One region of the Bradyrhizobium sp. LTSP857 genome, then DNA from elsewhere that is predicted to be linked to it. Evidence: riboswitches for the same ligand, from Rfam matches in the RefSeq annotation. Region 1 holds a riboswitch; the other holds the start of a gene.

What was found. Region 1 has a riboswitch for S-adenosylmethionine ahead of metX (homoserine O-acetyltransferase MetX). Riboswitches for the same ligand answer to the same signal wherever they lie in the genome.
Region 2: linked by a shared signal. The riboswitch ahead of UP06_RS23730 (O-succinylhomoserine sulfhydrylase) and the one ahead of metX (homoserine O-acetyltransferase MetX) in region 1 are both predicted to bind S-adenosylmethionine.

What each region holds. Positions count from the first base shown of each region.
Region 1 covers NZ_JYMS01000032.1:10,969-23,155, reverse strand. Annotated here, with positions in the region: gene UP06_RS20875 (hypothetical protein) at 1-93, shown strand, start outside; gene UP06_RS20870 (hypothetical protein) at 111-554, shown strand; gene UP06_RS20865 (prephenate/arogenate dehydrogenase family protein) at 551-1,492, opposite strand; gene hisC (histidinol-phosphate transaminase) at 1,489-2,586, opposite strand; gene UP06_RS20855 (chorismate mutase) at 2,621-3,469, opposite strand; SAM riboswitch at 3,663-3,742, shown strand; gene metX (homoserine O-acetyltransferase MetX) at 3,836-5,038, shown strand; gene metW (methionine biosynthesis protein MetW) at 5,054-5,716, shown strand; gene UP06_RS20840 (alpha/beta fold hydrolase) at 5,861-6,724, opposite strand; gene UP06_RS20835 (TIGR02594 family protein) at 6,960-7,748, shown strand; gene UP06_RS20830 (MOSC domain-containing protein) at 7,866-8,654, opposite strand; gene clpB (ATP-dependent chaperone ClpB) at 8,897-11,536, shown strand; gene UP06_RS20820 (M23 family metallopeptidase) at 11,624-12,187, opposite strand, start outside.
Region 2 covers NZ_JYMS01000037.1:43,029-55,215, reverse strand. Annotated here, with positions in the region: gene UP06_RS23745 (MATE family efflux transporter) at 1-346, opposite strand, end outside; gene UP06_RS23740 (hypothetical protein) at 513-1,565, opposite strand; gene UP06_RS23735 (2'-deoxycytidine 5'-triphosphate deaminase) at 1,757-2,863, opposite strand; SAM riboswitch at 2,973-3,052, shown strand; gene UP06_RS23730 (O-succinylhomoserine sulfhydrylase) at 3,121-4,317, shown strand; gene UP06_RS23725 (SGNH/GDSL hydrolase family protein) at 4,434-5,429, opposite strand; gene UP06_RS23720 (SGNH/GDSL hydrolase family protein) at 5,442-6,212, opposite strand; gene UP06_RS23715 (OpgC domain-containing protein) at 6,212-7,483, opposite strand; gene apaG (Co2+/Mg2+ efflux facilitator ApaG/CorD) at 7,680-8,072, shown strand; gene UP06_RS23705 (Hsp33 family molecular chaperone) at 8,222-9,229, opposite strand; gene argF (ornithine carbamoyltransferase) at 9,460-10,383, opposite strand; gene UP06_RS23695 (aspartate aminotransferase family protein) at 10,383-11,591, opposite strand; gene UP06_RS23690 (GcrA family cell cycle regulator) at 12,041-12,187, shown strand, end outside.

The DNA.
Region 1 (12,187 bases):
TACACGCAGCGTATCGCCTTCGACGGTGTCGGCGGCGCGCCCAGGACCGACGACAACATCGTCATGACGCAGATCCGCTACTACCCGTTCTAGTCTTCCGAGAGGGACAGTTGTCTGACGGCCTTCTGATCCTTCGGCTCGCGCACGTCGTCGCCCGGCTTGGCCTGGCGATGACGGGCGCGGTCGGCGCCACCTTCGTCGCCGCATTGTTGATGCGGGTCGAACTCCCCTGGTTCGACACGGTCGAATTCACCGCCCTGCTGATCGTGCTCGGAATGACCGGCGCCTATCTCGGGATCGATATCCCGCGTTGGCCCCAGCTTCGGGCGAAGCCCGCGCACCAATCCGCCGCGATCGGTCTTGCCAGCGCGACCGGCACGTTCCTCGCGGCCGGAGCCGGCCTGCTCGCACTCTATGCGTTCGTGTTCGACGAAACCTCTGATCCCAGCGGAAATCTCTTGTTCGGCATCACCTGGGCACTCGGCGTGTGCCTACAGATCGGCGCCGGCCTCGTTGGCCGCCTCCGCATCGCCAAGATGGAAGATCGCCGCTAGTCCGGCTTCTTGCCGAGCTGCGCATGCGGCCGGCCGAAATCGGGCGCAGCCGAATCCTGGCCGATCTCGACGATGCCGCGACGGATCGCGCGGGTGCGGGTGAAATGGTCGAACAGCGCCTCGCCGTCGCCGCGGCGGATGGCGCGGGTGAGTTTTGCGAGATCCTCAGTGAAGGTGCCGAGCATCTCCAGCACGGCCTCCTTGTTGGCGAGGAAGACGTCGCGCCACATCGTCGGATCGGAGGCTGCGATGCGGGTGAAGTCGCGGAAGCCGCCGGCGGAGAACTTGATGACTTCGGACTCCGTCACCTGCTGCAACTCGTCGGCGGTGCCGACGATGGTGTAGGCGATCAGATGCGGCAAATGGCTGGTGATCGCGAGCACGAGATCATGATGATCCGGCGTCATCACCTCGACCTTGGCGCCCATCGCGGCCCAGAACGCGCGCAGGCGATCGGTGGCAGCCGCCTCAACGCCTTCGGGCGGGGTGAGGATGCACCAGCGGTTGATGAAGAGCTCAGCGAAACCGGAATCCGGGCCCGAATGCTCGGTGCCCGCAACGGGGTGTGCGGGAACAAAATGAATGCCCTGCGGCAGATGCGGCGCCATGTCCCTGACAACAGCGCCCTTGACCGAGCCGACGTCGGAGATGATCGCGCCGGGCTTGAGATGTGCCGCAATCTCCTGCGCCACCGGCCCGCAGGCGCCGACGGGAATGCAGAGGATGACGAGATCGGCATCCTTCACCGCTTCCGCGTTGGTCGCGACGACATGGTCGACGATGCCGAGCTCGAGCACCCGCGCACGCGTCTTTTCTGAACGCGCGGTGGTGACGATCTCGCCGGCCAGGCCCTGGAGCTTCGCTGCGCGCGCAATCGAGCCGCCGATCAGGCCGAAGCCGATCAACGCGACGCGCTGGAAATGCGGTGTGACGCTCATTTGCCGGCCACGAAGTCACGCAAGGCCTCGACCACGAGGCGGTTGGCCTCCTCGGTGCCGATGGTCATGCGCAGCGCATGATGCAGGCCGTAATTCTTCAGCCCGCGCAGCACCAGGCCGCGCTTGGTGAGGTAAGCGTCGGCGTCATCCGAGGTCTTGCCCTTGTCGGTCGGGAAGTGGATCAGGACAAAATTGGCGACGCCCGGCGTCACCTTGAGCCCGAGCTTGGTGATTTCCTCGGAGAGCCAATTGCGCCAGGTCTCGGTGAACTGCTTCGACATCGCCTGGTGCGCGGTGTCCTCGATCGCGGCAACCGCGGCATACATCGCCGGCGTCGACACGTTGAAGGGGCCACGGATGCGGTTGACCGCGTCGATGACGTGTTCGGGACCGAACATCCAGCCGATGCGCAGTGCCGCGAGGCCGTGGATCTTGGAGAAGGTGTGCGTCACCACCGTGTTCTCGGTGGTGGCGACCAGCTCGATCCCCATCTCATAGTCGTTGCGAGAAACGTAGTCGCAATAGGCGGCATCGAGCACCAGCAGCACGTGCGACGGCAGGCCGGCGCGCAGGCGCTTGACCTCGTCGAACGGGATATAGGTGCCGGTCGGATTGTTGGGGTTGGCGAGCCAGACCAGTTTTGTCTTCGGCGTCACCGCTTTCAGGATGGCGTCGACGTCGCAGGTGAGGTTCGTCTCCTGCGCGACCACGTTCTTGGCACCGACCGCCATGGTTGCGATCGGATAGACCAGGAAGCCGTGGGTGGTGGAGATCGCCTCGTCGCCGTAGCTGAGATAGGTGTGGGCGAGCAGATTGAGGATCTCGTCCGAGCCGGCGCCGCAGATGATGCGGTTGGGATCGAGCCCGAAGCTGCGGCCGATCGCTTCGCGCAGCACGCGCGAGGTGCCTTCCGGATAGTCTTCCAGATGCGTCGCCACGTTCTTGAACGCCTCGATCGCCTTCGGCGAGGGGCCGAACGGGGTCTCGTTGGCCGAGAGCTTGAACACCTTGCGGCCCGGCTCAGCGACCGGGCTCTTGCCGGGCGTGTAGGGCGCAATATCGAGAATGCCGGGATTCGGCACGGGGCGGGACATCTTCAACTCCGGATGGGCTTAAGCGGTTCGCGATTTACGATTTCGACCCGGTCGGGGGCACCGTATAGCGCGTTGCGTGGCTGCCGACGAGGGCCGTGGAGCGCACCGAGGCCCCCGCTTCGATCAGGGCAGCCTTGATCTTGTCGATGCTGCTCGCGGCTGTGACCGAGACCAGCAGCGCCGCGCCATCGAAGGCGGTATCGGGCACCGCCACGATCTCGGCGAGCGGCGACAGCGCCCGCGCGACCTCGGCGTTCCACCCCGAGACGCGCACGCTGAAGGTCTCGACCTCCGTCACCAGGGCGCTGTCGGCGACGCGCGAGATCGCGAACACAGGCAGTGCGGCCGGATGGTCGGCGCGCTCGACGAAAGGCAGCCGCGCGATGATTTTTGGCGCGCCTTCCTCCTCCAGCTCCAGCCACCACGGCGTGTGGCTGGAGGTCGCCGAGACCAGCGCCAGATCGCCCTTGGATTTCGCCACCGCCTCGACCGCGGCCTGCGCGCTGAAATGCGCGACGTAGGGCACGGTGAAGCCGAAATGGAAGCGGACGGAATCGCGCATTGCAGGCTCGCTCACCGCGATGTCGGCATGCACCGAGAATGGCGCCTGGACGTAGGTGAAGGTCGCGATGATGACGCGCCAGATGCTCTCGACCGTGTCGAGCGGCAGGATGCCGCGATGGCGCTGGACGATATGGCGCATCATGTCGGCCTCGCGCGCCGGACGGAACGCGGAGCCGATCTCCTGGGTCTGCTTCACCTGGATCAGGCGGTCGATGATGTCGCCGCGTTGCATCAGCAGGCGATGCATGCCCTCGTCGATCGCGTCGATCTCCTTGCGCAGTTCCTGCAACGATGGTGGCGCGGGCGGACGTTGGGACATATCTGTGAGGCGCTGTTGAGAGGTGGTCCAATGCGGATCAGCAAGCGCCGGATCCGCTGCGGTTGAGGCTCTGATTAGGCAGGATGGGCCGCGAAAGCAAAGAGAAATGAGGGCCTTTTTCGCCGACGGCGGAGGGGTGAATTTGGCTCATCCGGACCGTGACTTGACGAAAACCGTCCGAGCCAGTAGATTTTGCCCGTTCCGTGGTCATTTGAGCCGGCCGGCTTGCAGCCACGTTAAAAAAATCGCTAAACAGGCCGGGGACGCTTTCGATCCCGGCCGAACCTATCGTTCAGGCCGGGTTTTTTATGGCCTGATGTCAGTGGCGATCTGAAGTCCGATCGCAAACGAGGACGATGGTCAGAGATGGTTGGCGTCAAGTCGATTCCCAGTCCCGCGATCAGTGCCGATGAACGGTCGCATGAGGTAGATCATCCGAGCTCGCTCGTCGCGCATTTCGGCGCCGATCAGCCGCTGCGGCTCGATTGCGGCATCGATCTCTCGCCGTTCCAGATCGCCTACCAGACCTACGGCGAACTCAATGCCGATCGCTCGAACGCGATCCTGATCTGTCATGCGCTGACCGGCGACCAGCACGTCGCCAATGTGCACCCCGTCACCGGCAAGCCCGGCTGGTGGGAAACTTTGGTCGGCGCGGGCCGACCGCTCGATCCGAGCCAGTACTTCGTGATCTGCGCCAACGTCATTGGCGGCTGCATGGGCTCGACCGGACCTGCCTCGATCAATCCGGCGACCGGCAAGGTGTGGGGCCTCGATTTCCCAGTCATCACCATCCCCGACATGGTCCGCGCGCAGGCGATGCTGATCGACCGGCTCGGCATCGACACGCTGTTTGCAGTCGTCGGCGGCTCGATGGGCGGCATGCAGGTGCTGCAATGGACCGCGGCCTATCCGCAGCGCGTGTTCTCCGCGCTCGCGATTGCCTGCTCGACGCGGCACTCGGCGCAGAACATCGCATTCCACGAGTTGGGTCGCCAGGCCGTGATGGCCGATCCCGACTGGCACAATGGCGGTTACGCCGACCATGGCCTCCATCCGCATCGCGGCCTCGCCGTGGCGCGCATGGCCGCGCACATCACCTATCTTTCGGACGCGGCGCTGCATCGCAAGTTCGGACGGCGCATGCAGGATCGCGAGCTGCCGACCTTCTCGTTCGACGCCGACTTCCAGGTCGAGAGCTATCTGCGCTACCAGGGCTCGTCTTTCGTCGAGCGCTTCGATGCCAATTCCTATCTCTATCTGACCCGCGCGATGGATTATTTTGACATCGCCGGCGATCATGGCGGCGTGCTGGCAAAGGCGTTCGCGGGCATCCAGACCCGCTTCTGCGTGGTCTCCTTCACCAGCGACTGGCTGTTCCCGACCTCGGAATCGCGCGCGCTGGTGCATGCGCTGAATGCGTCGAGCGCGCGGGTGTCGTTTGCCGAGATCGAGACCGATCGCGGCCACGATGCCTTCCTGCTCGACGTGCCCGAATTCCTCGATATCTCCCGCGCCTTCCTGCAATCGGCAGGCAAGGCGCGCGGGCTCACTGGCAAGAATGGCTAACAAGGACGGCTAGCGATGTCTGTACAGGAAGTGCTGCCGCTGGGCGGCCTCTCGACTGAACAGTCGGGGCAGTTTCGCGCCGACCATTTGCTGGTCGCCGGGATGGTCAAGGCCGGCTCGAAAGTGCTCGACGTCGGCTGCGGCGACGGCGATCTGCTTCAGATCCTGGAGACCCGCGGCATCGACGGGCGCGGCATCGAGCTGTCGCGCGAGGGCGTCAACCGCTGCGTCGCCAAGGGCCTTGCGGTGGTGCAGGGCGATGCCGACACCGACCTGATCAACTATCCCGACGATGCCTTCGACTATGTAATCCTGTCGCAGACGCTTCAGGCGACGCGCCAGCCCAAGGTCGTGCTGGAGAATCTGCTGCGCATCGGCCGCCGCGCCATCGTGTCGTTCCCGAATTTCGGTTTCTGGAAGATGCGCCTTCAACTCCTGATCGGCGGTCACATGCCGCGCACGGAGAATCTGCCGGCCAGCTGGTACGACACCGCCAACATCCACTTCTGCACCATCAAGGATTTCGTCGAGCTCTGCGACGCCATCGGCGTCAAGATGGAGCGCGCCGAAGCGCTCGACCTCTACGGCCGCCCGCTGCGGCTGCGGATGCCGTGGTGGGTGTGGAATCTGTTCGGCGAGCAGGGCGTGTTTTTGCTCACACGCGGGCAGGGAAAGTAGCTTCTCGTTATTGCGAGTGTAAGCGGCCGTAGCCCGGATGGAGCGCAGCGCAATCCGGGGCAGGTCAGGCCGCGTTCAAGAAACCCAGATTACGCTTTCGCTCCATCCGGGCTACGCGATGGAGTGTGAGGCAACGCCGTCGCGCTAATGCGCCGCCAGCGACCTCGGATCGCGCACTGGCCATCGCCCAGCTTCCACCAGCGTGACGAACCGCGCCACCGTCTCGTTGAACAGCGCGGGCTCTTCCAGATTGAGCACATGGCCCGACTTCGGGAACATCGCGAGCCCCGCCGCCGGCAGATGCTTCTTCAGGAACAGGCTCGCCCCGACACACGGATCATCTTCGTCGCCGCAGATGATCAGCGCGGGCGTGGAGGCGCGTCTGATCGCATCGGTCAAATTGTAGATCGAGGGGCGGCCGCCCTGGAAGCCGCACATCGTGTTGGCCGATCCCTTGGCATCGTGCCGCGCCAGCGCGGCGTAGAAATCGGCGTGGCCGCGCGGGTCTTTCACCAGGAAGGGAATCCGGCTCGGCGCCTCGCGCGTGACTTTTGCCACTTCAGCGGAGCCGAGCGTCTCGAACTGTTCGGCATTGGCGCGGCACTGCTTGCGCCAGGCGTCGAGAGTTTCGAGCTCCGAGCCGGAGCCGACACCAGCGAGCGTCATCGACAGCGCGCGCTGCGGCGCGTTCAATCCGATCTGAAGCGATGAATAGGCGCCCATTGAGAGACCGACGAGATGCGCGCGATCGATCTTGAGATGATCGAGCACGGCAAGCGCATCGGTGTAGAAATGCGTGTAGCTGTAGACCTCGCCATCAGGCACATCTGACGGCGTGTAGCCGCGCGCCGAATAGGTGATGCAGCGGTGGCCGCGGGAAAAATAACGCATCTGCGGCTCCCAATTGGTGTAGTCGGCCGCGAATTCGTGCAGAAAAATTATCGGCGTTCCCTGACCCGCCTCTTCGAAATAGATGCGGACATCGTCCCTGGTCGTGGCGTGGGGCATTAACTGTTTCCCTCTCTTGAAGCCGTACATAGAGGATCGCAGTTAATGCTGTTGTCCGCAATGCGGCAGCGTCAGACCAGCATCGACACAAAATCATCGCAACAATTCCCCGAAGCGTTAATTAGCGCCGCCGCGCGGCGTCTTGTTCTCGCCACATCCGGACGCTTTACGGCCTCACGGATGTCGGTCACCGCACGGGCCGACGGGAACTGGGGGTGTCAACGAAGGATGAAGAATGTTCGAGTTGTTTGCGTCTCGCCTGTCGCGTTGTGTTATCGCGCTGGCGCTCTTCTTTGCGGCGGTGGCCGTGGTCACCTCTCCAGCGTCAGCACGATCTCATCGTCATAGCGCTCAGCGGCACGCCTACGTGCATCACGCCGCGTACTCAGCCCAGCGATATCATCACTACCGGCACCATGCGCGCGGCTCGCGCTTCGAGCGCAGCGCCGCGCAATTGCAGGCGAGCGGGTTCATGAATACGCAGGCCAGCTACGATCCGAATGCCAATAGCGGCAGCATGGGTAGCATGCACTACGCGGGCGGTGGTGACATGGTCATCGGCGGAAACACCAGTCGCGCTGGCAATATGAGCCGCGCTCGTAACATGAGCTACGCTGTTAACAAGAGCAGCGCTGGCGACGTTGGGAGCGCGGGCAACATGGCCATGAGCAGCGGCTTCGGCGGTGGATCGGGCCTCGTGTCCGAGGCGCGCCGCTATGTCGGCGGCAATCCGACCGGGCGCGGCAGCCTGTGGTGCGCACGCTTCATGAACATGGTGCTTGAGAAGACCGGCCACCATGGCACCGGATCGGACATGGCGAATTCGTTTGCGCATTACGGCACGCGTGTCTCGGGTCCGCAGGTCGGAGCCATCGCGGTCATGTCGCGGGGCGGCCATGTCGGCATCATCACCGGCGTCGATGCGCAGGGCAATCCGATCATGATCTCCGGCAACAACGGCAATCGCGTCCGCGAAGCGCCGATCTCGCGCGGCCGGATCTATGCGTATGTGATGCCGAATTGACGGAGTGACGCTGCCGTAGGGTGGGCAAAGGCGCGCAAGCGCCGTGCCCACCAACGGCCTATCAACGTCCGAGGACCAGAATGGTGGGCACGCTTCGCTTTGCCCACCCTACGAAGCTCACACCAGCGTCGGCTCTTCCACCGCAATCGCATCCCCCACACCAATCTCACCATCAGCGATCACCTCGGCATAGATGCCGCAATCCATATGGCCGAGGTTGCGCGACAGCGTGGGCGGGATTTCGAGATCGCGCTTGGCGGTCTCTGGGTCGACGTTGACGGCCGGGCAGCGGACGATGCGCTTGACCACCTTCAGCCGGGCCTGCCCGATCGCGAGCGTCTCTCCGACCAGGTCGAGCTCGGACCAGGCCGGCCAGCCCTTGACGTAAAGGTTGGCGCGGAAGCGCAGGGGATGCACGGCGGCCCCGCCAAGCATGGTCTCGATGGCGCGGACGCTGGCGAGATTGATGATCGACACGACCTTGCGGGCGACGTCGGAAAAGCTGTGGTCGCGGCCGGACAGGACCTTGGGTGGACCCTTCAGCTCCGGCTGAAAATTCTCCGTGAAATAGTTCTCGATGGCCGAGCGGCCGGCGACGGTCTCGAGATCGCCGCTGGCGACGATTTGGCCGTCCTTGCGAATGGTCAGGCGGTTGGTCGCCTCCTCGAACCGGCTATCGAGCGAAGCCAGCCGCTCATTGCGCGCCAGCATCAGAAACTGGATTTTCGGCTTCCATGCCGGCGCCTCCGGGTCGAACCCGCTTGGGCCGTTCTCGATGGCGTAGCGGCGATCGGCGGGCAGGGTCTCCCCTCGTCTCAAGGGAACACGGGGCAGGGGTTCCGGCGTCAGGCCCTTGATCGGGTAGCGGTAGAGGCCGGTAATCTCGGCGGTATGGCTGGATGTCATAGCGCAAATTAAGGGATTCGACCGGTCCGCGCCAAGCAGGCTAACCCGCGCACGAAATTGTGAACTCGCCTCTTCCAGTCCGAAGGCACGCTTCCCACATCTGGGTCAGGCCGGCGCCAGCGCCGACTGATAACGACCGCTGCCGGTTGAGGAATGTCAACGCGGCAAACGGAAACCCAATGAAGATGCCGTTTGGAGTGCCTTAGGGGCTCCAGGGGCAGGCCGAGGGAAAGAAAAGACATATGAACATCGAGAAGTATACCGAACGCTCCAGGGGCTTCATCCAGTCCGCGCAGTCGCTTGCAGTGCGCGAGGGGCACCAGCAGTTTTCGACCCTGCACCTCCTGAAAGTCCTGCTGGACGACAGCGAGGGGCTGGCCGGCGGTCTGATCGACCGCGCCGGAGGTAATTCGCGCGCAATTCTGAAAACGACCGAGGACGCCCTGAGCAAGGTGCCGAAGGTCTCTGGCGGTGGCGCCGGGCAGATCTATCTGGCGCCGGAACTCGCCCGCACCTTCGATGCCGCTGAAAAGGCCGGCGAGAAGGCTGGCGACAGCTTTGTCACCGTCGAGCGGCTGCTGCTCGGGCTCGCACTGGAAAAGAACAGCGAGGCCGGCGCGATCCTCAGCAAGGGCGGGGTGACCCCGCAAAACCTCAATGCGGCAATCGAGGCGCTGCGCAAGGGCCGCACGGCTGACTCGGCGACCGCCGAGAACGCCTATGACGCGCTGAAGAAATACGCTCGCGACCTGACCCAGGCGGCGCGCGACGGCAAGCTCGATCCGGTCATCGGTCGCGACGAGGAGATCCGCCGCACCATCCAGGTGTTGTCGCGCCGGACCAAGAACAATCCCGTCCTGATCGGCGAGCCCGGCGTCGGCAAGACCGCCATCGCCGAGGGCCTGGCGCTGCGCATCGTCAATGGCGACGTGCCGGAAAGCCTCAAGGACAAGAAGCTGCTCTCGCTCGATCTCGGGGCGCTGATTGCCGGCGCGAAGTACCGCGGCGAATTCGAGGAGCGGCTGAAGGCCGTATTGCAGGAGGTAACTTCTGCTGAAGGCGGTATCATCCTGTTCATCGACGAAATGCACACGCTGATCGGCGCCGGCAAGGGCGACGGCGCGATGGACGCGTCCAACCTGCTCAAGCCGGCGCTTGCGCGCGGCGAGCTGCATTGCATCGGCGCGACCACGCTCGACGAGTACCGGAAGCATGTCGAGAAGGACGCGGCGCTGGCGCGGCGCTTCCAGCCGATCTTCGTCAGTGAGCCCACGGTCGAGGACACGATCTCCATTCTGCGCGGGCTGAAGGACAAGTACGAACAGCACCACGGCGTGCGGATCACTGATTCCGCGCTCGTGGCCGCCACCACGCTGTCCAACCGCTACATCACCGATCGCTTCCTGCCGGACAAGGCGATCGACCTCATGGATGAGGCCGCCGCGCGGCTGAAAATGCAGGTCGATTCCAAGCCGGAGGAACTCGATTCGATGGATCGGGAAATCATCCGGCTGAAGATCGAACAGGAAGCGCTGAAGAAGGAAAGCGATGCCGGCTCCAAGTCCCGTCTCCAGACGCTGGAGAAGGAGCTTGCCGAGCTCGAGGAGAAGTCGGCGGCGCTGACGTCGCGCTGGAGCGCGGAGAAGAACAAGCTCTCTGACGCCCAGAAGCTGAAGGCGGAGCTTGATGGTTTGCGCGTCGATCTTGCGAATGCCCAGCGGCGCGGCGAATTCCAGAAGGCCGGCGAGCTGGCCTATGGCCGGATCCCCGAGCTCGAGAAGCAGCTTGCCGATATCGAGGCCAAAGAGAACTCCGGCGAGATGATGGAGGAGGCGGTCACCGCCAATCACATCGCGCAGGTGGTCTCGCGCTGGACCGGCGTGCCCGTCGACAAGATGCTGGAAGGCGAGAAAGAGAAGCTCCTCAGGATGGAGGAGCAGCTCGGACAGCGCGTCGTCGGCCAGAGCGAGGCCGTACATGCGGTTGCGACCGCGGTGCGCCGTTCGCGCGCGGGCCTCCAGGACCCCAACCGGCCGATGGGCTCGTTCATGTTCTTGGGCCCCACCGGCGTCGGCAAGACCGAGCTGACCAAGGCGCTCGCGGAGTATCTCTTCAACGACGAGACCGCGATGGTTCGCCTCGACATGTCCGAATACATGGAGAAGCACTCGGTCTCGCGGCTGATCGGCGCGCCTCCGGGCTATGTCGGTTATGATGAGGGTGGTGCGCTCACCGAGGCGGTGCGGCGTCGGCCTTACCAGGTGGTGCTGTTCGACGAGATCGAGAAGGCGCATCCGGACGTGTTCAACGTCCTGTTGCAGGTGCTCGACGATGGCCGCCTGACCGATGGCCAGGGACGTACCGTCGATTTCCGCAACACGCTGATCATCATGACCTCGAACCTCGGTTCGGAGTATTTGGTGAATCAACCGGAAGGCGAAGACACGTCAGTCGTGCGCGAGCACGTGATGGCAACGGTGCGCGGACATTTCAGGCCGGAGTTTTTGAACCGTGTCGACGAGATCATCCTGTTCCATCGTCTCCAGAAGAGCGAGATGGGCCGGATCGTTCAGATTCAGTTCGGCCGCCTCGAAAGGCTCCTGACCGATCGCAAGATCGTGCTGACGCTGGATGGCAAGGCGCGCGACTGGCTCGCGGAAAAGGGCTGGGATCCCGCCTACGGCGCAAGGCCGCTGAAGCGGGTGATCCAGCGTTACGTCCAGGATCCGCTCGCCGAGATGATCCTGGCCGGCGATGTCAGGGACGGTGACAGCGTTGCGATCTCGTCCGAAGGCAACGTGCTGACCTTCAACGGCAAGGCGCCGCAGACCGCGGAGATCACCCAGTTCGACGCACCGGTGTCGAAGCGGAAGTTGAACTGAGCGTAGGCACACACCGCAAAACGAGAAACGCCCCGGAAGGCCATGCCTCTCCGGGGCGTTTTTCGACGTCGTATGATCTGAAAAAAATTACCGATTAGTCACTTGGAGCGGCCCGCCGGTGGCGTCCGACATGCGGGCGATCGCGCCGCCCCGGCCGCTCATCATGCCGTCGAGCCGGTCACGCTCTTTCTCGAAACCGGTGAGCATCGGGCCTTCCAGCGAGCGGCCGCGCGGCAGTTTCACGCGCATCGGGTCGACGAAGCGGCCGTTGACCAGGATTTCGTAGTGGACGTGCGGGCCGGTCGACTGGCCGGTCGAGCCGACGAAGCCGATCACCTGGCCCTGGCGCACCTTCTTGCCTGGCTCCATGCCCTTGGCGAAGGCCGACATATGGCCGTAGGCAGTCTCGTAGCCGTTGTTGTGCTTGATGCGGACATACTTGCCGTAGCCGCCTTCGAGCTGGGCCTTCTCGATCACGCCGTTGCCGGCGGCGAAGATCGGCGTGCCGTAGGCGGTGGCCCAGTCGACGCCGGTGTGCATCTTCACATAGCCGAGGATCGGATGGCGGCGGCCGCCGAAGCCGGAGCGCATGATGGCGCTGTTGACGGGCTTCCTGACCAGGAACTTCTTCGCGCTCTTGCCGGTCTCGTC
Region 2 (12,187 bases), on a different contig from region 1:
GTGCCGCGAGCGTGCCGGCGCGTTCGCGATCGCCGGCGCCGAGCGCACGTGCGATGGAGGAGGCCACCGCGCCGCCCATGGCGCCGCCCGACATCGTCATGGTCAGGATCACTGTCGGAAACACCAGCGCCATCGCGGCCAGCGCTTCCACGCCGAGACGTCCGATATACGAGGTCTCCGCGATCACCACGCAGGTGCCGGCCGACAGCGCGACCACATTGGGCCAGGCGAGGCCAAGCAGCGTGCGCAGGATCGGTCCGTCGGTCAGCGCGCTCCTCAGGGGGCGCAGAAGCGGCGGCAACGGACGTTCTTGCTCATCGACCGGGATTTCGGCGATGTCGGACATTTCCTCTCCCGGGCACGAGCGCCATTTGCGGCGCGGCAATGAGTAAGTGTGCCAATAAATTTGTTCGCGCACAGGGCGCAGCGAGGGCTTGTTAGCACGGCGCGCAGCGATTCCTCCTGCGCCACGTGCAGGCGTGCCCTGCGGCAGCGCATTTCAAGTGGTGGAATTACCCGATGGTCCAGACCATCGGCGAACGGCCGCCTGCCGTCGGGCGCAGGTGCACACCGATATGCCGCCCGCATCCCGCAGCGAGGCCCTCGAACAATCCCTCCAGCACCTTGGCGCAGGCGCGGTGATAGTCGGCGACGTCGTCCATCAGCTTCCAACTCTGCTGGCGGAGTTCGAACGTACCTTCGGATTGTGTCGCCTCGGCCGCATCGTCCTGCGCGGCGAACAGCGCGTTGAGGAACGACGCAAACTCGCTCGCACCGCCGCGGCTCATCGACAGCGCGGCCGCGACCTCGTCAAAGTATTGCATGCCGATCAGCTTGCCGGTGAGATGCAGCAGATAGCCGGCATCTTCAGGCCCGAACAATTGCACCATCACGGGCGCGGCGGTGCGCACATATTCCATCGCGTAGTTGCGATAGGCTTTTTCCAACCGCGGTTTTGGCCAGCTCGACACAGGCAATGCCGGGGCCGTCTTCGCATCGAACAGCGGCGCGTCCAGATGCCGCGCGAAGACGAGGCGTTGGTCCAGCTCGAGCGGCAGGTCGTACTGATGGTAATAGCCTTCGAGCCCGTCCTGGCCGTCGACGCTCTGCTTGGTGCAGACGAAGCCGAGCCTGAGATCGCCGAGCGCGACACCATTGTTGGCGTGCCAGCCGCGCAGCATCGCGCGCGAGACCTCGCCGGGCACGCCGCAGATCGCGGTGCCCTTCCAGATCCAGCGCGGCGGCGGATAGCGGATCCAGGCCTTGGTGTCGCTCTCATACATGTACTCGACATGCACGCCGCCGATCCAGTTGGAGAGATAGTGATATTGCGCAGCCGCGACGGCGGGCGGCAGATGGCTGAGCCCGAGCTTCTCGAGCCCTGGCAGAAAACGCTCTTGCTGCTGACGGCGAAACACGCGGAAGGCGAACTCGGCCGCATCCGCCGTGCCGCGCCGCGTGACGACGGTGAGGATGAGGCCCGTGAAGTAAGCGTGGTAGAGGTCAGCGACCGCGCGCCACCGTTTCCATTGGGCATCCTGCGCGGAGTCAGCTGCGGCGGTCATGTTCGCTCCCGGCTTGTTGTTTTGCGGGAGTGTGTCATCGCGAATGGAGCGGCGCAACCAGCCACACATTGGCTGTCATCGCCCGGCGAAGACCGGGCGATCCAGTATCCCAGAGGCGGTTGTGATTGAGCCGAGAGGCCGCGGCGTACTGGATTTCCCGCCTGCGCGGGGAATGACAGTGGAGGATGCGGCTACACCCGGAAATGCTTGCTCAGCTTCAGGCCCTGCGCCTGATAGTTCGAGCCGATGCGCTGGCCGTACATGGCGTCGGGACGCGCCAGCATCTTCTCGTAAACGAGGCGGCCGACGATCTGGCCGTGCTCGAGGATGAAGGGCACTTCGCGCGAGCGCACTTCGAGCACGGCGCGCGAGCCCTGCCCGCCGGCACCGGCATAGCCGAAGCCGGGATCGAAGAAGCCGGCATAATGCACGCGGAATTCGCCGACCAGCGGATCGAACGGCACCATCTCCGCGGCGTAGTCGGGCGGCACCTGCACGGCCTCTTTCGAGGCAAGGATATAAAACTCGCCGGGATCGAGGATCAGGCTGCCGTCGGGACGTGCGGAGATCGGCTCCCAGAAGTCTTGCACCGAATAGCCCGAGCGACGATCGACGTCGATGACACCGGTGTGGCGCTTGGCGCGGTAGCCGACAAAGCCAGACCCCTTCTCGCCGGAAAGATCGACGGAGACGGCGACGCCGCCGGAGAGATCGGCATCGTCGATATCGACGAGCCGCTCGGACGCGTGCAACGCGTCGAGCTCGTCGGCATTGAGGATGGCGTCGCCGGTGCGGAAGCGCACCTGCGACAGCCGCGAACCTTCACTGACCAGTACCGGAAATGTCTTCGGGCTGATCTCGGCATAAAGCGGGCCGTGATATCCTGCGCCGATCATGTCGAAACGACGCGTGCCGTCGGCGATCACGCGGGTGAAGACGTCGAGCCGGCCGGTCGAGCTCTTCGGGTTTGCGGCCGCAACGATCTCCGGCGGCAGCGCCAGGCTTTCCAGCAGCGGCACGATGTAGACGCAGTTGGTCTCCAGCACCGCGCCGTCACTGAGGCTGAACTCATGCAGCTTCAATTCGTCGATGCGCTCGGCGACGGTGGCACCGGGGCCGGGCAGGAAGCTCGCGCGCACGCGATAGGCGATGTCGCCGAGGCGAAGGTCGAGGCTCGCGGGCTGGATCTGGCTCTCGACGAAGTCGTAGGCAGGCAGGATGAGGCCCGCCTCCGCCATCGCCGCGATCATGCGGTCGGGCAGGATACCATTGGCGTCGGCGGCGACCGTGAACGTCAAACTTGGGTCCTCGTCAGGGGGCAAATGTATCCGGACATGCGGAAAATACAGCCTTTTACGGCTATCCGATGGACGCCTTGACGAAAAGGGCATTGCGGAATATGAGCATGACTTATCCCGTGGTGATTTGAGCCGGCCGGCTTGCAGCCACGTTAAATAAGTCGCTAAACAGGCCGGGGACCTCTGTGATCCCGGCCCGTGGAGATATCCAGGCCGGTTTTTTTGTGACCATTTTCGATGGTCACGCAGGAGGTCCTATGTCGAAGTCCCCGGCGTCCACCGCCCACTACCGCCCCGAAACCCGTCTGGTCCATTCCGGCACCCTGCGCTCGCAATTTGGCGAGACGTCGGAGGCGCTGTTCCTGACCCAGGGCTATGTCTACAACAGCGCCGAGGAGTGCGAGGCGCGGTTCAAGGGCGAGGACCCCGGCTTCATCTATTCGCGCTACTCCAACCCAACCATCGCGATGTTCGAGCGCCGCATGATCGAGCTCGAAGGCGCCGAAGCCGCCCGCTCGGCCGCGACCGGCATGGCCGCGGTGACGACCGCGATCCTCGCGCCGCTGAAAGCCGGCGATCACGTGGTGGCGTCCCGTGCGCTGTTCGGCTCGTGCCTTTACGTCATTCAGGACCTGCTGCCGCGCTACGGCATCGAGACCACGCTGGTCGACGGCTTCGATCTCGACCAGTGGCAGCGCGCGCTGAAGCCGAACACCAAGACATTCTTCCTGGAGAGCCCGACCAACCCGACGCTCGACGTGCTCGACATTCCCGCGATTGCCGAGATCGCGCATAGCGGCGGCGCGCGGCTCGTCGTCGACAATGTGTTCGCGACGCCGATCTGGCAGAGCCCGCTCGCGCTCGGCGCCGACGTCGTGGTTTATTCCGCGACCAAGCACATCGACGGCCAGGGCCGTTGTCTCGGCGGCATCATCCTGTCGTCGGAAGCCTTCATCGCGGAGCACATCCACAATTTCATGCGCCAGACCGGCCCGTCGATCTCGCCGTTCAACGCCTGGGTTTTGCTCAAGGGCCTGGAGACGCTCGGCGTGCGCGTGCGCGCGCAGACCGAGACCGCGGCGCGCATCGCCGACGCGCTGGCGAGCCATCCAAAAGTTTCGCGGCTGATCTACCCCGGCCGCGCCGATCATCCGCAGGCAGCTCTCGTGAAGAAGCAGATGCGCGGCGGCTCGACGCTGGTCGGCTTCGAAGTGAAGGGCGGCAAGCAGGGCGCGTTCCGCGTGCTCAACGAGCTCAAGCTCGCGAAGATCTCGAATAATCTCGGCGACGCCAAGAGCCTGGTGACGCATCCGGCCACGACGACGCATCAGCGCCTGAAGCCCGAGGATCGCGCAGCGCTCGGCATCAGCGAGGGATTCATCCGCTTCTCGGCGGGGCTCGAGCATGCCGATGATCTGATCGAGGATCTGACTGCGGCGCTGGAGAAGGCGTGAGGTTGCGACACGCTCGAAATCGTAGGGTGGGCGAAGCGAAGCGTGCCCACCATTCACGATCTCGATGTCGATAGATGGTGGGCACGGCGCTCTGCGCCTTTGCCCACCCTACGACATCACATCGGCCGATAGGTCCGCACGTCCGCGGGCACGTTCACGCCGAGCTTGATCTGGCCGACGGAGCGGATGATGTCGTCGCCGAGGAGTTGGGCGAAGCAGGCATAGCCCCAATCGTTCATGTGCAGGCCGTCGGCGATGACGAAGCTCTCGACCGGGATCGCCTGCTTCTCGTGCCAGTCGCGCATCACCTCGAAGCGCGGGAAGATGCCGACATGACGGAGCTCGGCGACCTTGCCGAGCAGCTTCACCATCTTGCTGGCGCTTTCGGCGCGCTGCGTCACCTGCGGCGAATATTGCGGATCGACCAGCACAACGTCGGCGCCGCCGGCGGCCTGGATGCGCGAGATACCGTCCTCGACCATTTTGGCGGTATCGCCGGGATCGAGGTTGCGCAGCACGGCATTGGTGCCGACCTGCCAGATCACGAGATCCGGATGCACGTCGATCACCTCGTTCTGGAGACGCTTCATCATCTCGGGCGCGTCCTCGCCGCCGACGCCGGCATTGATGACAGTAATGCTGGCGGTCGGATATTGCCGGCGCAGCTGCGCGGCGAGACGGTTCGGATAGTTGAAGTCAGGCGAGCTCGCGCCATAACCTGCGGTCGACGACGAGCCGAACGCGACGATCAAGACGGGCTGGCCGGCGACGAGCTTGTTCGCGACATGCGGCAGCGAGCCCATCGCTTTCGCGCCGCCCTTCGGCGACAGGCAAGGCACGCGGCTAAAAATGTCGCCCGCGGATTTCGCGACCTGCTTCACCTTGTCGATGGCGCGCGTCGTGAGGCCACGCTGCTCGGCGGGCGGATGGGTGGCCGCAACGGTGGTCTGGGACGGCGAGGATGCAGGAGCGGGATCAGCCGTCTGTGTGGGCGCGGGCGATGCCTGCGCGGTTTGTGCGTAAGCGGGTACCTGCGGCGCCAACATCAGCAGCGCCGCCGCTGCGAACGCAGCCAGCCATGCCGTCAGGCAAAAAGGGCGGAGAGAACTCATTAACGCTAGACCTCAATTTTGCTGCTGGGCCGGGCCCAGATGGGCAGCGTCGATCACAAACTGTGCCAACGCGCGGCCAAGGCAATCATGGACCTGTTTCGCCAGTTCAGGGCCGCGGGACGGGCTGAACAGGTCGAACTGACCCTGATCATTCCATTGCCGCATGATCGCGAAACGGTCGAACAGCGGGACATCATGCTCCTGCGCCACCACCCGCATATTGTCGAGATAAGGCGGCGCCGAGATCATGGTTTCGGTACGCGGGCTGTATTGCAAATTCATCAAGACGACGTCAGCCCCTGCATTTTGCAACGCAGCAACCCCATCGGTCACCGCGCCGCGAAAATCGTCGGGATCGATGGATCGGATAGCATCCACTGTCCCGGTCTGCCAGATGACCAAAGTAGGTGTTTTTGCTTCCATCAGCTTAACGAAGGTGGTGGCGGCCTCCTCCGCGGTTTTCTTGCTCTGTATTTCTACGGAGACGTGCACCGCCTCCGCAGGTGGCAGCTTTTCCTTCAAAATTGCCTGCATCCGCGCCGGATAGGAAGCCTCCTCCGAGGCTGGAATGGTCGTTGAACGGCTGCCGACGACCAGGATTTCAAGTGGTTTGCCGGCCTTGACGGCATCGGCGACCTTGTGGAGCTGGCTTTCGGTGGTGAGCAGATAGGACGGCAATTCGCAGGCTGCGGGGGCCGCAGGCGCAGTATCGCCCGCGCGCGCCGGGGGCGCGGCGAGGTTACCGCACAGCAGGATCAGGCTCAGGAGAACCTTCGCCTTCATCAGCCCCCTCCCGCCATATCGGCGCTGCCGACGGCGTTTTTGGTTTGCGAACCGCTCTTGTCAGCCACCCGCTTATACCACGAAATCACCCAGGCTACGGCCCACATGATCAGGATTCCGGAGAGACTAATCAGCGCATGCATGCCCGGGCCGCCCGAGACCTCGGCCAGGATGAAATGGCCGGCGAAGGCCAGGAAAACGCCGAGGCAGAAGATCTCGAGGGAATGCTGGCCGCACAGGATCAGCGGCCGCAGCAAGGGCGATTTCAGGCCCGGCCAGTCCCGCGGCAGGAAGCGCACGGTGAGCGCGGCCAGCGCCAGGAAATGCGTGAAGCGCAGCACGTCCAGGTCGGTCTTGTCGATCGGATACATCCATTGCTCGAGTAGCTTCGGCATGAGATGGCCGAGTTGCGGCACGTACCAGGTCAGCGTCACGTAGAACGCCGCGACCAGATAGGCGATCGATATCCACATCGTCACGGGCGACACCAGAATGCGCGACATGCGTCGCGCACCCCCGAGCGCGCACCATGCCCCAAACACGAAAAGCAATTGCCAGGCCAGAGGATTGAACGCCCAGAAGCCGTTCGGATAGGCGGACAGATACAGATCGTATTCCCAGGTGACGGCGTAGAGCAGGACCGAGAAGCCGAGCGTGACGTCCGGCTTCCACTTCATCGACCACAGGATCAAGGGCAGCGCCAGCATCAGCACGATGTAGAGCGGCAGCACGTCCATGTTGACGGGACGAAAGCGCAGCAGCAGCGCCTGCACGATGGTGACGTCTGGCTGCTTGAGGAAATCCATGATGCCCATCTCTTCGGTGTAGAGCGGGTTCTCGAAGCTGGTGGCGACGTAGGAGATCTCGGCGAGGAATATCGTGAACAGGAAGACGTGGGCGACATAGATCTGCCAGACCCGGCGCAGGATGCGCGCGGTGGCGATGACGACGCCGGACTCCAGCATCGCGCGGCCATAGACGAAGGCGGCGGTGTAGCCGGAGATGAAGATGAAGATCTCGGTGGCGTCGCTGAAGCCGTAATTGCGGATCGTGAACCAGGTCAGGAGATTCGGCGGCAGATGGTCGATGAAGATCAGCCACAGCGCCAGGCCGCGGAACAGATCGAGCCGGAGCTCACGCTCGCCGATGACGGGCAGCGTGATGGCCGGCGCGGCCGTGCGCGGCCTTGCGTCCACGGGCTTGGCATCCACAGGTTTTGCACCCGCGGTTCCCGCGATCGTCGATCCCGTCACTTGATCGGCAATGGTCATCGGGGCCCAAAAACCCTTCCGCAAATCGCGATGTTTGAGGAGTGTAGCGGTCCAGTCGCCGCCTCGCAAAGCGGCCGGATCACATCAGGGTGTATTTCCCTGGAGGTGTCCTTCCCTGTCAATTCTGGCGGGACGATGTCGCGAAAGCCGCCTGCGGCGTTTGGTTCCCGGCCGGGATTTCGTTATGATGGCAACCATGTACCGCGCCGTGACCCGCCAGATCGAAGTGACCGTCGAGCCGAACTTTGTTCCGGAGCAGTCGTCGGCCGACCGCTCGCGCTATTTCTGGTCCTACACCATCGTCATCACCAATTCCGGCGACGAGACCGTGCAGCTCAAGACGCGGCACTGGATCGTCACCGACGCCACCGGCCGGCAACAGGAGACCAAGGGCGAGGGGGTGGTCGGCGAGCAGCCGACGCTCGCCCCCGGCGAGCGCTTCGAATACACCTCCGGCGTCCCGCTCTCGACCGCGTCGGGCTTCATGACCGGCCGCTACCAGATGGTCAGCGAAAGCGGCGAACGTTTCGAGATCGACGTGCCGACGTTCTCGCTGGATAGCCCGGATAATAAGAGGGTGTTGAACTAGCCTGGCTGTCATTCCCCGCGAAGGCGGGGAATCCAGTACGCCGCGGCCTATCAGCTCGATCACTGCCGTCTCGGAGTACTGGATCGCCCGATCAAGTCGGGCGATGACACCGAGTGCGTGGCGCGCAATGACGGAGGATAGACAGGCGTCTACGCGTCTTCCACGCCCGCTTCTTGCGGTGTGAATCCGTACACCGAGCTACAGAACTCGCAGGTCACCACGACCTTGTCGTCCTTGACCATCGCGGCGCGGTCGTCGGGCGAGAAGCTCTGCAGCATGGCGGCAACGGCATCGCGCGAGCAGGAGCATTGCGCTTTCAGGGCCAGCGGATTGAACACGCGCACGCCGCGTTCGTGGAACAGGCGATAGAGCAGCCGCTCGCCGGACAGGTCGGGATCGATCAGCTCGACGTCCTCGACCGTCTCGATCAGCGAGCGTGCCTCGACCCAGGCATCGTCCTCGGCGACTGCGTGCACTTCCACGCCCTCAGGCGCATCGCCGGGATGCAGGTCGGCCTGCCGCGCGCGCTCCGGCGCCTTCGGCAGAAACTGCATCAGCATGCCGCCGGCGCGCCAGCGATGCTTGCCGCCGTCGCTCGAGCGCCATTCCTCGCCGACCGCGAGGCGGACGCGCGTCGGGATCTGCTCGGAGCGCAGGAAATATTCGTGGGCGGCGTCTTCCAGGCTGCCGCCGTCGAGCGCAACCAGGCCCTGATAGCGGCTCATGTCAGGACCCTGGTCGATGGTCATGGCGAGATGGCCGTGGCCGAGCAGCGTGCCGGAATCCTTGGCATCACCGAGGCGCGACGCGTCGTAGCGGGCATAGGCGCGCAAGCGATCCGGCGCATTGTAGTCCACCACCAGGAACGACACCGGACCGTCGGTCTGGGCCTGGAGGATGAAGCGGCCCTCGAATTTCAGCGCCGAGCCGAGCAGCGTCGTCAACACGATGGCCTCGCCGAGCAGCTTGCCGACCGGCGCGGGATAATCGTGCCGGGTCAGGATCTCGTCGAGCGCCGGGCCAAGCCGCACCAGCCGCCCGCGCACATCGAGCGCGTCGACCTCGTAAGGCAGCACGGCGTCATCGATCGGAATCGCCGATGGCGCGCGAACCGGGCCCTCGAGCCCGGTATTCATGTCAGGGGATTGGGAAACCATGGCGCATTATCTGGGGTCGGAGGGTAAAAATGGAAGGGGGGTGCGGGGTGGGATGTTCCGTCTATTGGATTGCATGCAGGTACGACAAACTCGGTGTCGTCCTGGCGAAAGCCAGGACCCATAACCCCAGGGAGAAGTTGTGGCGCGCGCTAGCAATTGCCGGTCTTCGCCAAACGAGCGCCGGTGGTAATGGGTCCTGGCTTTCGCCAGGACGACGATGAATATCTACTTTACTTCACCGCGTCGAAGCACCAGGCCAAAATACCCTTCTGCGCGTGCAGGCGGTTTTCGGCCTCGTCGAACACGACCGATTGCGGGCCGTCGATCACCTCGTCGGTGACCTCCTCGCCGCGATGCGCGGGCAGGCAGTGCATGAACAGTGCGTCGGGCTTGGCGAGCGACATCAGTTTCGCATTGACCTGGTAGGGCTTGAGCACGTTATGGCGGTGCTCGCCCTCCTTGTCGCCCATCGACACCCAAGTGTCGGTGACGACGCAATCGGCGCCGCTCACGGCGGCTTCCGCATCGGTGCCGAGCACGATCGGCGCGCCGGTGGCCTTGATCCAGTCGCGCATCACTTTTTTCGGCGCGAGCTCCGGCGGCGTCGCGACATTGAGCTGGAATTTGAAACGTTCGGCCGCATGGGCCCAGGACGCCAGAACGTTGTTGTCGTCACCGGTCCAGGCCACGGTCTTGCCTTCGATCGAGCCGCGATGTTCCTCATAAGTCATGAGGTCGGCCATCACCTGACAGGGATGCGAGCGCCGCGTCAGGCCGTTGATGACGGGCACGGTGGCGTTCGCCGCGAGCTCCAGCAGCGCGTCGTGGTTCAGGATGCGGATCATGATGGCATCGACATAGCGCGACAGCACGCGCGCGGTGTCGGCGATGGTCTCGCCGCGGCCGAGCTGCATCTCCGCGCCGGTGAGCATGATGGGCTCACCGCCGAGCTGGCGCATGGCGACGTCGAACGACACCCGCGTCCGCGTCGACGGACGCTCGAAGATCATCGCCAGCGTCTTGCCTTCGAGCGGCTTGACCGGCTGATGCGCCTTCTGCTTCGCCTTCATGGCGGAAGAGGCGGCGAGCATGCTCTTGAGCTCCGACAACGGGAGCTCATCGATGTCGAGGAAGTGTTTTGGCGTCTTGCTCATCAGCCTGCCGCCCGCTTGCTCTGACTGGCCGAGATCGCGGCGCAGGCGCGTTCAAGCCGCGAAACGCCGTCCTCGATCTCCGCTTCGGTCACGATCAAGGGCGGCAGGAAGCGCACGACGTTGTCGCCGGCGCCGACGGTGAGCAGCTTTTCGTCGCGCAATGCCGCAACCAGATCGCCCGAGGGCACCACGGCCTTGATGCCGATCAGAAGCCCCTCGCCGCGCACTTCGCTGACGACATCGGGATGACGATCGATCACGGAGGCGAGTTTCTGCTTGAGCAGCAGTGACATCTTCTGCACGTGATCGAAGAAGCCGGGCTTGAGCATGACGTCGAGCACCGCGTTTGCCGCGGAGACTGCGAGCGGATTGCCGCCGAAGGTCGAACCGTGCGAGCCGGGCGTCATGCCGGAGGCCGCTTCCGCGGTCGCAAGGCAGGCACCGATCGGAAAACCGCCGCCGAGCGCCTTGGCCAGCGACATCACGTCCGGCGTGATGCCGAAACGGCGATGCGCAAACAGATCACCGGTCCGGCCCATCCCGGTCTGCACCTCGTCGAACGCCAGCAACAGGCCCTTCTCGTCACAGAGCTGGCGCAACGCGCGATAGAATGCCGGCGGCGCCGAGCGCACGCCACCCTCGCCCTGGAGCGGCTCGATCAGGATGCCGGCGGTCTGCGGGCCGATCGCCTTCTTCACGGCGTCGAGGTCGCCATGCGGGACCTGGTCGAAACCGTCCATCGGCGGGCCGAACCCTTCGAGATATTTTGCCGAGCCCGTCGCCGCCAGCGTTGCCAGCGTGCGGCCATGGAAGGCGCCCTCGAAGGTGATCATGCGATAGCGCTCGGGATGGCCCTTGGCGGCATGATGGTGGCGGACCAGCTTGATCACGCATTCCAGCGCCTCGGCGCCGGAATTGCAGAAGAATACGAAGTCCGCAAAGCTCTCATTGCAGAGACGCGCGGCCAGCCGCTCGCCGTCCGGGCTCTGGAACAGGTTCGACATGTGCCAGAGCTTGGTGGCCTGCTCCTGCAACGCCTTGACCAGCGCGGGATGGGCATGGCCGAGCGCATTCACCGCCACGCCCGAGGTGAAATCGAGATAGCGATCGCCATTGGTCGCGATCAGCCAAGAGCCCTCGCCACGCTCAAAACCGATGTCGGCCCTGGCGAAAACGGGGAGCAAATGCGGCGCGGCGCTGTTGGTCATGACGCTCTCTTGGATGTTTCAGACGGCCTGAACGCGCGTTGCGCAGCGCGTCATTTGGTCCGGAAAACGAAACGTGCCGCCTTTTAAGGGCGGCACGCGTCACTATCTTATGCTTGGCACCACGGGTGTCAATGCCGCCGGGAAAGCCTCGCGAAACGCTGAATCCGTAGTCTTGCGGTGCCGAATTTGCGGATTTTGGCCACGGAACATGTGGAAGCGAGTCGGCGGACTCTTGCGCGTGAGTCACGCCATATTGTAGCGTTTGGTTTGTCAGATACGACATCTCGTGCAGCGGTTCTGATCTCTAAGTCCTCTTGTACCGGCGTAAACGTTCGGGCGCGTCTTCGTGCCCGGCGAGCCTTAAGGGATTCTGACGGCACGGGTTTTTCGAGACTTAGCATTCGTTGTGCGCCCCAGGATGGCTGGCGCGCGGCGAAGGAAAGGGTGCAATGACGGTTTTGACTTGGTCGGACGATCGCGTCGAGCAGTTGAAAAAGCTCTGGGAGGCCGGATTGTCGGCCAGCCAGATCGCGGCCGAGCTCGGCAACGTGACCCGCAACGCCGTGATCGGCAAGGTGCACAGGCTTGGCCTGTCG